DNA from 4 places in the Exiguobacterium sp. s141 genome. Region 1 is predicted to be linked to each of the others. Evidence: predicted binding sites of a transcription regulator. Region 1 holds the regulator's gene; each other region holds the start of a gene.
What was found. The regulator Rex, encoded in region 1, represses fermentation and respiration genes when NADH is low (regulators of the CRP and FNR family bind a similar motif). The targets are predictions, from matches to a motif close to TTGTGAAATATTTCACAA.
Positions count from the first base shown of each region.

Region 2: a site for Rex is predicted at 1,920-1,937, ahead of KNP74_RS07800 (formate/nitrite transporter family protein). Genes of this name have one in related genera too.
Region 3: a site for Rex is predicted at 1,183-1,200, ahead of adhE (bifunctional acetaldehyde-CoA/alcohol dehydrogenase). Genes of this name have one in related genera too.
Region 4: a site for Rex is predicted at 1,155-1,172, ahead of ric (iron-sulfur cluster repair di-iron protein). Genes of this name have one in related genera too.

Region 1 is NZ_JACSLJ010000010.1:8,876-12,011, reverse strand. It holds gene KNP74_RS14110 (hypothetical protein) at 1-372, opposite strand, end outside; gene tatC (twin-arginine translocase subunit TatC) at 513-1,301, opposite strand; gene KNP74_RS14100 (twin-arginine translocase TatA/TatE family subunit) at 1,305-1,523, opposite strand; gene KNP74_RS14095 (redox-sensing transcriptional repressor Rex) at 1,523-2,179, opposite strand; gene KNP74_RS14090 (ABC-F family ATP-binding cassette domain-containing protein) at 2,329-3,136, shown strand, end outside.
Region 2 is NZ_JACSLJ010000002.1:631,972-635,107, reverse strand. It holds gene KNP74_RS07805 (anaerobic ribonucleoside triphosphate reductase) at 1-825, opposite strand, end outside; gene KNP74_RS07800 (formate/nitrite transporter family protein) at 1,017-1,859, opposite strand; gene KNP74_RS07795 (50S ribosomal protein L25/general stress protein Ctc) at 2,070-2,729, opposite strand; gene mutL (DNA mismatch repair endonuclease MutL) at 2,893-3,136, opposite strand, start outside.
Region 3 is NZ_JACSLJ010000002.1:678,256-681,391, forward strand. It holds gene KNP74_RS08010 (YebC/PmpR family DNA-binding transcriptional regulator) at 1-428, opposite strand, end outside; gene KNP74_RS08015 (MarR family winged helix-turn-helix transcriptional regulator) at 508-954, opposite strand; gene adhE (bifunctional acetaldehyde-CoA/alcohol dehydrogenase) at 1,341-3,136, shown strand, end outside.
Region 4 is NZ_JACSLJ010000003.1:135,786-138,921, reverse strand. It holds gene aceA (isocitrate lyase) at 1-1,085, shown strand, start outside; gene ric (iron-sulfur cluster repair di-iron protein) at 1,233-1,940, shown strand; partial or broken gene KNP74_RS09125 (cyclic pyranopterin monophosphate synthase MoaC) at 2,042-2,317, shown strand; gene KNP74_RS09120 (ThiF family adenylyltransferase) at 2,314-2,976, shown strand; gene KNP74_RS15130 (hypothetical protein) at 3,050-3,136, shown strand, end outside.

The DNA.
Region 1 (3,136 bases):
CATCATTCCTGTTGTTATATTCGTTGAGACGAGTCGATTCTCACTTCCTGCTTCGATTGGGAATGTTGTCGCCACATTCGTACGTATATCCCACATCACCCACTCCGGCCATCCTTTTAACATAAATCGGCCGTCTCCGATGGCATACATATTATAAGCAGCAGACACGCGAATCGGTAACGTATATTCCTCACCGGTCTCAATGTGAACTAGCGTCTCCGGATCTCCCGAACGCCACACATACCCACTATCTCCTACGACTTCTCCTGCCGGAATGATTTCCGGTTTGGCATAGTCTTCTGCTCGGACTTCAACTCCCGGTGCTACCATCATGACGAGCACCACGAGCATGCTCCATAACCACTTGTTCATTACTCTCCTCATTTCTGTTTATGAATGCATAACTTTCAAAAATAATCCATTTTTTGATTTAACCCTCCTAATTTTAAGTTGTTTTTTCAAAATTGAATAGCCCTAAAATCAAAAAAACACCACGTCGCATGACATGGTGTTCACTTCTCATTCATTTGTTTCATCAAATCCATCTGTTCTTTCACCATCGCCTCTTTCTCACGTCGGAGCACGCCCCTGTACGTGATGCGTGAGATTGATAAGCTAATCTCATACAAGAAGAAGAGCGGCAGTGACACCATGAGGTGCGACGTCAAATCCGGCGGCGTAATGAAAGCCGCGACGACGAACAAGGCGAAGTAGGCGTACTTCCGAATCGATGACAGGAAGTACGGAGTCACGACACCGATGCGCGTCAAGAACATCGTCACGACCGGCAACTGGAATAACAGTCCGAATGGGATGGTCAGTTGCAGCAAGAACGTGAAGTAGTTCGACGCCCCGATGATTTGCGTCAGACCAAGGTCTTGCCCGAGGTCCGTCGAGATATCGAGGACGAGCGGGAACAACCAATAGTAGGCAAACGCTAAACCGACGAGGAACAAGATAAAGATGATCGGAATATAAGCGAGCGTCGCTTTCCGCTCGTTCGGATGCAGACCAGGTGCGACAAACGCCCACAGTTGATACAGTAGAAACGGACCAGCCGCGACGAGCCCGATGACGAGCGCCAAGTTCAAGTAAATCATGAGCGGGTCCGCGACCCCAAAGGCGTTCAGTTCAAGGCCTCGTTCGACGAGGTCGGCCTGGAGATAGGCGAGCACATATTTGACACTCGGCAAAGCAATCAAAAAGAAGGCAAAGACGACAAATGCCGACAGCATCAGTCGTCTCCGCAGCTCTGTCAAGTGGTCGGACAGTGCCCGTTCTTGATCAGGTTGATGGCTCATCGCTTACTGCTCTTTCTTCTCAATTTCTTTCTTGTCTTTCTCGTCATGCTCGTTCATCATGCCACTCGTGGCGTTTTTGAACTCACGGAGCGTCTGTCCGGCGGCACGGCCGAACTCAGGCAATTTCTTCGGCCCGAAGATGATAAGCGCGATAATCGCGATGACAAACAGACTTGCTCCGCCTGGAATACCGACGACGAGTGACGATAATAGTAATTCCATTATTGGTGGACCCCCTCAGCAGATGGATAGTGTTGCATAAAGTAAATGAGCGACTGGAGTTCGATCGACAAGTCGATATGATGGACGCGGACCGTATCCGGCACCGTGAGACGGGCCGGCGTGAAGTTCAAGATGCCTTTGATACCGAAGCGGACCAAGTCATCCGCGACAGGCTGTGCATAGGCAGACGGCACCGTCAAAATGGCGACGTCAATCTTGTTTTGCTTCATAATCTGTTCCATCTCATCGACGTGATGAATCGGGACACCGGACATCGTCGTGCCGACTTTTGTCTCGTCTGCGTCGAACCCGACGACGATATGTGTGTTATTGTTTTTAAGGAAGTTATAGTTGACGAAAGCTGTCCCGAGATGACCAACCCCGACCAAGGCGACGTTCGTAATCTCGTCCTGATTCAGTGTCTTACGGAAAAAGTCTAACAGATACTGTACGTTATAGCCATATCCCTTTTTACCGAGCGCACCGAAGTACGAGAAATCGCGACGGATCGTGGCCGAATCGACCTTGACCGCCTCGCTCAGTTCAGCAGAAGAGACACGCTGTTTTCCTGATGAATGTAGGCTTTGGATAAACCGATAGTATAGTGGCAACCGTTTGGCTGTCGCTTGCGGAATCTTTGGTTCGTTTTGACTCAACGGAAAGAGCCTCCTTTTTACGACGCGTTTCAAACGAATCTAATTTCATACACCTTGATTGTAAACGAATTCACATGACCACTCAATGAATATACCTGAAATGGGGAAGAAATAAAGTATACTAAATAGAGAGAAAGGGGTTTTTTCACTTGATCCTACTGCAAGTCAATAACTTATCGAAATCATTCGGCGTCGAGCCGATTTTAGAGAACGTCAAACTCGAAATTCAAGAAGGCGAACGCGTCGCCCTCGTCGGCCGGAACGGCGCGGGCAAATCGACATTGCTCAAAGTCATCGCCGGGGAATACAACTACGACTCGGGCGACATCATGAAGCCGAAAGATGTCACGATCGGCTATCTCGCCCAAGATTCAGGGTTAGAGTCGAACGAGACGATGTGGAACGAGATGCTCACCGTCTTCACCGATTTGATCGAACAGGAGAAGACGCTCCGCCGTATGGAACAAGACATGGGTTCTGAACGCATCTTGAACGACCCGGCCGCCTATGAGCGCCTGCTGTCGTCTTACGATGAAGAACAACATACGTTCAAAGACCGCGGCGGCTATCAATACGAGGCGACGATCCGCTCTGTGCTTCACGGGATGCGCTTCTATCCGGACGACTTCGAGCGCCGTATCGATACGCTCTCCGGTGGACAACGGACACGTCTCGCCCTCGCGAAGATGCTCCTGCAAAGTCCAGACCTGCTCATCTTGGATGAGCCGACGAACCACTTGGACATCGAGACGCTCGGCTGGCTCGAGAAGTATTTGAGTGGCTATAAAGGCGCCGTCCTCATCGTCTCCCACGACCGCTACTTCCTCGACCGTGTCGTCTCGGTCGTTTATGAGTTGTCACGCCATCGGAGCCGTCGCTTCGTCGGCAACTATACGAAGTATCTCGAACAGAAGGCCGCCATCTACGAGCAAGAGAAGAAGCAGTTCGAGTCCCAAC
Region 2 (3,136 bases), on a different contig from region 1:
ATCGACGAACGAGAAGTTCGGGAATAACCGCTTGCCCGTCACACGACAGGCGAGACGGAACAAGTCGACGTTCGGATCGTCCTCATGGAAGTTGACCCCTTCTTTCACTTTAAAGATTTGAATCGGGAAAATCGGCGTCTCCCCGTTACCGAGCCCTCGCTCGGTCGCGCGCAGCAACTCTCGAATGAATATGCGTCCCCACCGGCTCGTGTCGGTGCCGTAATTGATGGAAACGAACGGTACTTGTCCGCCACCACGTGAGTGCATCGAGTTGGCGTTGTGGATGAACGCCTCACACGCTTGATACGTCGCCGCGATTGTTTCAGACTCGGCAGTTTCAAAGAGTTGCTCGGTCGTCCATTCGACTGGTAGCTTTTTGAGCCGCTCGAGCTGACGTTCATACGTCTTTTCGACATACGGTGCGAGGTCGACATCAAACATCGGGAAAGCTTGACCGCCGTGTTGCATGTTTTGGTTCGCTTGAAGAATAATCGAAGCGAGCGCCATCGCCGAGCGGATATCCTGGGGCGGTCGAATCGTCCCGTGCCCGGTATGAAATCCGTTCGTGAGCAAGTGGCCGAGCGGGATTTGACAACACGTCGTCGATCCTGTCACGTAGTAGTCGGCGTCATGGATATACAAAAAATTATCCTCGACGGCTTGACGTGACCGTTCTGATAATAGATATGTCGTCGACAATTGTTTTGATACTTCTGAGGATAATCGTGCCAATTTTCCAAGTGGTGATTTCCCGTCGACGTTGGCGTTCTCTTGTACGAGGTCCTGATCTGGGAGAACACAGACATCTTCATAAAGCTGGAGCATATTCACTCCGCATCACCTCACTATATATTGATTACAAGCGAGTTAATTACTCGCTTAAGTTCCATATATAGATTATGTCATGTTTTTCTGGGAAGTAGTGAAGTCTAAATTGTGAGCATTAAGTGTGACGTATTCGCAAAAAAATAGCCGAGCCCTCATCTGGACTCGACCATACCTTAATGTGAACCATATCACAACTCTTTAGCAGGCTTTACGATTTTAAATTCGACTTCTTCTTTTTCTTCTGACTCTTGGGCTTCACGCAAGCCTTTCGCGTTCAACCACGTATAGATCGCACCCATGAACAATGCGCCACCGATGATATTCCCGAACGTGGCTGGGATCAAGTTGTGGATCGCGCCGGCAAAGCTGATCGCCTCAGGATGCGGGACGACGAGCGTGAGGGCGAACAAGACGAAGTTGGCGATGACGTGATCAAATCCTGAGGCGAAGAAAACGGCGACGAGGAAGATCATCGAGAAGATTTGGGCGAACTCGTTTTTCATTTGCTTCGGCAAGAAGATGGCAAGACAGACCATCCAGTTGCAGAAGATTGCGCGGAAGAAAATTTCGACCGTCGTGTGGTGCATCTTGCTTTCGACGACCGAGAACAGCCAGTTGTCCATCCCAAGTTCTTGGATGACACCGGTCGGAGCGAGCAGCAAGGCGAACAAAACGCCACCGAGCGCATTCCCGACAAAGCAGAGCAACCAGACGAGCATCGTGTCGCTGAGCGTCGTGTATCCCCGCATCGTCGAGGTTGTGAAGTACATCGTATTCCCGGTGAACAGTTCGGCTCCGCCATAGATGATCATGACGAGGGCGATCCCGAATGAGAATCCTCCGATGAGCGTTGTGAACGGAGAATCGATCAAATACATTCCGTTGACGACTTTCAGTGTGAAAATTGAAGCGAATCCGATAAAGATCCCCGCGAGCATTGCTCGTAAAAAGTACTCCATTGGCCGATAATGAATCATTTGCGAAGATGCCTGTGCTTTCTTCCGCAACGATTCGAGTGCATGGATTTCCATTGATGCCATGTCACAAACCCTTCTTTCTGTTTGAATGAAACCATTATAATAAGAACGAACATGTGAAATCATTAACAATATAAGCCCGAAACGAATAAATTGCAATCGCCCCTTCCACATGTTGACACATTTTTCACATCGTAATCGTTTACATTTGTCGGATTTGTGACTAGAAAAAAACGACCCTTCGCAAAGGGCCGTTCGAAATGATTATTCTTTGTTTTCAGAAGTCTCTTCCGACTCTTCCGTTGAAGTTTCTGACGCCTCTTCAGTCGCTTCAACTTCGCCTTCTGTCGCTGTATCAGCTTCAAGGTCTTCGACCGCCACCGGTTCATTCACCGATGCGATTTGAAGATCACCCTCAGATACGATTTCGTAATCTTTGTTCTCTGGAATATCAGCGACAGTGAGCGAGTCACCGATGCCGAGTTCAGAAACATCAAGCTCGATACGCTCCGGAATGTTGGCTGGTGTTGCCGAGACCGTTACTTTATAGAGCGTCTGTGCCAAGTAGCCGCCTTCTTTGACGCCTTTCGCGTCGCCGACGAGTGTGACGTCCGCTTCGACTTCTGTCGCTTCGTCCATCTTCACTGCCATAAATTCGACGTGCTTGTATTCGTTCGTGAATGGGTCGACTTCTGTCCCGTGAACGAGTGTATTCACTTTCTTACCATCGATATTGAGTTCGATCAAAGCGTTGTCGCCGTGTTCACGAAGAATCTTACGAAGTGCCATCTCTTCGAATGCGACCGGTGTGCTTTCAACTTTGTAGCCGTAAACGACACCTAACACTTTTCCTTCTTTACGCAAGTTAGCGCGGACCGAACGTGGTCGTAATTCTCGTTTCGTTACTTTAAGCGTGTCTGCCATAATCTTTTCCCCCTACTGGTTTATCGATCATGTCTACATCTTGAGGGTGAGGCAGTGAAAAAGCCACCTCTCAACCTCGATGCGTTGAGTGACATGTGTATATTGTTCCCATAGCCACCTATCCATAAACGTAACAGGAGGTTAAAAAAAGATTACAGGCGTGTCACATAACGCGTTTAAATAGCTTCTCGAGCTCGTACGTGCTCCACTTCACTAAAATCGGACGTCCGTGCGGACACGTGTACGGAGACGTCGTCTGATTCAAATCGTGAAGCAATTGCCGCATCATCTCGTGGTTCAACGGATGGTTCGCTTTAATCGACCGTTTGCACGCCATCAAAATCGACGCGTCTTCCCGATATTTAGCGATGTCAATGGAGCGATCCCGAATCGCCATCTCTATCAAA
Region 3 (3,136 bases), on a different contig from region 1:
CTCATGCCGCTGACACCGATGACAGCCGTCGCGTCGAACATGTAAGCGACCGACCCGCTGACACCCATGTTGCCGCCGTTTTTACCGAAAGCGGCGCGGACTTCAGACGCCGTCCGGTTGACGTTGTTCGTGAGCGTGTCGACGATGAGCATCGAGCCGTTCGGTCCGAATCCTTCATAGCGGAGCTCGTCGAAGTTCTCTTCGTCGCCGCCCTTCGCTTTGTCGATAGCACGGTCGATGATTGCGCGCGGGACGTTGTACGTTTTCGCTCGTTCGACGACGAACTTGAGTGCTTGGTTTGATTCTGGATCTGGTTCCCCTTGACGGGCGACTACGTAGATTTCACGGCCGAACTTCGCATAAATGCGACTCGTATTGGCGTCTTTTGACGCCTTTTTCTCTTTAATGTTGTTCCATTTACGACCCATTACATGTCATCTCTCTTTCCATTGTTCGATTGATTCATCCTCGATTATATAAGAAGACGTGAATGTTGACGAGCAAAAATCATCCCTCGCTTTTATCCATCTTCTCGACGATCTCCGTCAACGTCTTCAAACTGTCAATCAGGCGGTCCGTCTCTTCCTCGTTCAGAAACGCGAGACGGTCCTCGAACAGGCGACGGAATGAATCGCGACGCTCGCGGAGGACGAGTTCGCCCTTTTCGGTCAGTTGATTCCAGATGACGCGGCGATCGCGTTCGTCCGGGACGCGGGTGATGTAGCCCTCATCGACGAGCTTCGTGATGAGCGGCGTCACGTTCGGCGGGGCAATCGATAACGTCTCACTGATGTGTCCGTTCGTGACCGCGCCTTCATCTTCAATCAACATGAGGAGATGAAAGTGGGAAAAGTTTAAGTTTGGGATTTGCGGAAGGTCGGAACGACGTAACAACTTCCGGCGAATAAATGGGATCAGTTTCACGAACTGATCGGCTGCGTCTTGTCTCGGCATAATCATGTCACTTCCTAATTAGGTTCTTTCTTCATTATACACGACCGAGGACGGGGTGGACGACCAATCCTTGTTGCGTGACAAATTGCACAGCACATCAGACAAACAGGCGTCACAATACATGTAAGCGTTTACATTTTTTAGACTTCATCTTTTCATGAAAACGCATTCGATTTTACTGAGCGTCACCCTAAAAAGCAAGACCTATCCTCATTCTCTTAAAGAATATTGTGAAAGAGTTCACATTGTTGTCACGCACAAACTATGAGAAACGTTGTATTCTATGAATGTGAAGGAAAGCACAAACTCTTCTCAAACCAACTGATTGCCCCGTGCTCTCCATCAAGTCAACAGTATAAGCTCTCATTCATGAGGAGGAAACCAACATGGCAGTTAAAGAGAAAGCAGTAGTAGAAACATCAGCAGAACAGATGGTCGACACGCTCGTCACCCGAGCTCACACAGCGCTCGAGACGTTGATGACGTTCGACCAAGAGAAAATCGATGCGATCGTTCAGGCAATGGCGTTAGCCGGTCTCGAACAACACGTCGCCCTCGCGAAACATGCATATGAAGAAACAGGTCGCGGTGTGTTTGAAGATAAAATGATCAAAAACATCTTTGCGACAGAATATATTTATAACTCACTCCGTGGCGAGAAGACGGTCGGCGTCATCGAAGACGACGAGCAAAACGGTATTACGTACATCGCCGAACCAGTCGGCGTCGTCGCTGGGGTCACACCGGTCACGAACCCGACGTCAACGACGATGTTCAAAGCGATCATCGCCATCAAAACACGTAACCCGATCATCTTCGGTTTCCACCCATCGGCTCAACAGTGTTCAAGTGAAGCGGCACGCATCCTTCGTGACGCAGCCATCGAAGCAGGCGCACCGGAACATTTGATTCAATGGGTTGAAAAACCGTCACTCGACGCGACGAAAGCGCTCATGAACCACCCAGGTGTTGCCATGGTCCTCGCAACTGGTGGAGCGGCGATGGTCAAATCAGCCTACTCGACTGGTAAACCAGCCCTCGGTGTCGGTCCTGGTAACGTTCCGGCCTACATCGACAAAACAGCAAAAGTAAAACGTGCCATCTCGGACGTCATCTTGTCGAAAACATTCGACAACGGCATGATCTGTGCATCGGAACAAGCGATTATCGTCGACCAAGAAGTGTATGAAGAAGTGAAAGCGGAAATGACGGCGCTCGGTTGCTACTTCTGCTCACCAGAAGAGAAAGCGAAACTCGAGACACTCGTCATCAAAACTGACTCATGTGCGGTCAACCCTGAAATCGTCGGGAAGCCGGCAGCCTGGATCGCCGAACGAGCTGGACTCACAGTCCCAGCCGACACGAAAATTTTGATTGCCGAACTCGAGACGGTCGGTGCGACAGAGTTGCTCTCACACGAGAAACTTAGCCCAGTACTAGGAGCCTACAAAGTCCAATCGCGTGAAGAAGGTTTCGCCATCGCTGAGAAGATGCTCGAAATCGGTGGTCTCGGTCATACGGCAGCCATCCACTCGACAGACGACGACGCCATCCTCGCATTCGGACTCCGGATGAAAGCTTGCCGCATCATCGTCAACTCGCCAACGGCACACGGCGGGATCGGTGACCTCTATAACGAAATGACACCATCACTCACACTCGGTTGTGGGTCGTACGGTAAAAACTCCGTCTCTGAGAACGTGACGGCGAAACATCTACTCAACGTGAAAAAGGTGGCGAGACGTCGCGTGAATATGCAATGGTTTAAAGTCCCTGAAAAGATTTACTTTGAGAAAAACTCGGTCCAATACCTTCAATCGCTCACATCGAAAAAACGGGCGATGATCGTTACAGATGAAATGATGGTCAAACTCGGATTTGCCGATAAAGTCGTCAAAAACTTGCCGGCTGGTGTCGAGTACCGCATCTTCGACCAAGTCGAGCCAGACCCATCGGTCGAGACGGTCATGCGCGGTGCCGAAGCAATGCGTCACTTCCAACCAGACATGATTATCGCACTCGGTGGTGGATCACCGATGGATGCCGCGAAAGGCATGTGGCTCTTCTACGAACGCCCAGAAGAGAAGTTCTCGAACCTTCGCCAAAAATTCATGGATATCCGCAAGCGGACGTACAAGTTCCCGACACTCGGCAACAAGTCGATGTTCGTCGCCATCCCAAC
Region 4 (3,136 bases), on a different contig from region 1:
TGACGGGGAACCAGGCCATCCAACAAGTGAAGGCGGGCCTCGAAGCCATCTATTTGAGCGGATGGCAAGTCGCCGCCGATGCGAACTTGTCGGGTCACATGTACCCTGACCAAAGCCTGTACCCGGCTAACTCGGTGCCGAGCGTCGTCAAACGGATTAACCAGGCGCTTCAACGGGCCGATCAAATTCAAACGGCGGAAGGGAAAGGCGATACGCATTGGTTCGCCCCGATCGTCGCTGACATGGAAGCCGGTTTCGGCGGTGTGCTCAACGTGTTCGAGTTGACAAAGGCGATGATTGAGGCGGGTGCAGCCGGCGTCCACTTGGAGGATCAACTCTCTTCAGAGAAGAAGTGCGGTCACCTCGGCGGCAAAGTGTTGCTACCGACACAGACGGCCGTGAAAAACTTGATTGCCGCACGTCTCGCGGCAGACGTCATGGGTGTTTCGACGATTATCGTCGCCCGGACCGACGCCCACGCCGCGAACTTGATTACGAGCGACATCGACCCGATCGATCATCCGTTCATCGTCGGCGACCGGACGCCAGAAGGGTTTTATCGGACCGAGGCAGGAATCGAACAGGCGATCGCACGCGGTCTCGCCTATGCACCGTACGCCGACCTCGTTTGGTGCGAGACGTCCGAGCCTGATTTGGACGAAGCGCGTCAATTCGCGGATGCGATTCATGCGAAGTATCCGGGCAAACTTCTCGCTTACAACTGTTCGCCGTCATTCAATTGGAAGAAGAAGTTGTCGGATGACGAGATCGCAACGTTCCAACAAGAGATTGGTGCGATGGGATACAAGTTCCAATTCGTGACACTCGCTGGCTTCCACTCGCTCAACTTCGGAATGTTCGAACTCGCACGCGGGTATAAAGACCGCGGGATGGCCGCCTACTCGGAACTGCAACAGGCCGAATTCAGTGCAGAACAGCACGGTTATACGGCGACACGTCACCAACGTGAGGTCGGGACCGGGTATTTCGATGAGGTGTCTCTCGTCATCTCGGGAGGCCAGTCGTCAACGACGGCGCTCACCGGATCGACCGAGGCAGAACAATTTGAAGCGCCGTCCTATTAAGCGTCGCCCCTCCACAAGAGGGGCTTTTTTTGTGTCCAAATTCAGAACGCGTGCATCCTGTTCACTTAAATGTGACGTATTTCACATTTTTGTCGTCAAACTCTTGCTACGCTGAACATGTCAAAATGAATATGGAGGTTATGACAGATGACACAGACATTCACGGGCGATACGCACGTATCTGAAATCGTCAAACAATGCCCGCAAGCGGCAGACATTTTCAAACGGAACCGAATCGATTTTTGTTGTGGCGGCAACCGGCCACTCGCTGAAGCGACTGACAAATCGAAACGGTCGACGGAAGACATTTTAGAAGAAGTCAATGCGCTCTATCAACGCAAGCAAGAGATGAACGAGAAGAGCATCGATTGGGATGCTGCTTCTTCATCGGAATTGATTGAGCACATCATTTATAAGCATCACCAGTTTTTGACGGACGAATTGCCACAGCTCACACCATATGTGACAAAAGTGTTCCGGGTTCACGGACAAAACCATCCGCACCTCGGACGCATTCATCAACTGTTCAATCAATTGAAAGTGGAACTTGAACAACATATCGTCAAAGAAGAGACAGAAGACTTCCCGACGTTGCTTCGTCACGAGACGGCACCGACAGCTGAAACGAGACGGGAGCTTGATGACATCTTGGCCTCGCTCGAGTCAGAACACGCGGCAGCCGGTGACATTTTAAAAGAGTTGCGTCAAATCACGAACGACTATACGCCGCCTGAAGGAGCGTGTGGGACGTATCGTCTTGTCTATCAACGGTTAGAAGCGCTCGAATCGGATACATTTGAACACATTCATCTCGAAAACAACATTTTATTCCCGCGGGCGCGCACGTTCGCTTAAGCAGTGGCACACCTCTACTTACGTGGGGGTGTCTTTTTGTGACGTTTGATACAGATGGGAGGCAAATCAAGCGCTACGATAAAGGGGAGGCAAAGGAGTGATTAGTCATGAAACGGGTGAGTGGAGTCATCGTAGGGGTGACGGTCGCCTTGAAAAAAGTCGATTTGACGTTCGAATGGGACGGGACACAGCTCATCATCGAGTCGTTTGTGAAGACGAAAGGCGATACCGGTGTCGAAATGGAGGCGTTGACAGCAGCAATGGTCGCCGCCTTGACCGTGTACGATATGACGAAAGCAGTCGATAAAGGCATCGTCATCGGACCGACGTACTTGCTCGAGAAACAAGGCGGGAAGTCAGGGGACTACATCCGATGACACCTGTCCCAGAACGTTACGCGCGGCAGGCCCGGTTCCACGGCATCGGGGTGGAGGGCCAAGAACGTCTGATGGAAAAATGCGTGCTCGTCGTCGGTCTCGGCGCGCTCGGGGCGGCCGTTAGCGATCAACTTGTTCGGGCCGGCGTCTCGCTCATCCTCGTCGACCGCGACTATGTCGAGGTGACGAACTTACAACGACAGACGCTCTATACGGAACAGGACGCACATTCCGAGACGCCGAAAGCGGTCGCAGCGCTCGAACGCCTGCGGGCCATCAACTCAGACGTTGAGTTGGACGCTCAAATCGCCGATGTCTCGTGGGATTGGCTTCGGCCTTTGCCGTCCGTTGATCTCATCTTGGACGCAACCGATAACGTCGAGACGCGTCTTCTATTGAACGATTTCGCACTCGAGCGTGGCATTCCGTTCTTGTTTGCCTCTTGCGTCGGGGCATACGGCATGAACTACACGGTGATGCCGGGAGAAGCGCCGTGTCTTCGTTGTCTCATGCGTCATTTGCCGCTAGCCGGGCAAACGTGCGCGACAGCGACTAGATGTCGCACGTCTCGTCGATGTGTCTTGTCCTTCTTGTCAAATTCACGACTATCCGAGCCTCGTCCCGAATCGGCAACAGACAGCACTCCTCTGTGGGCGTGACGTCGTCCAAGTCCGTCGGTCCATCGAAGGGCTTGAACCAATCGCACATCAACTCGAGCGTGCGGACATCGCTGTGAAACAGACACCGTTCACATTAGAATGGCGATGGCGGAATCATCGGATGCTTTTATTTAAAGACGGTCGTGTGCTCGTCCATGGA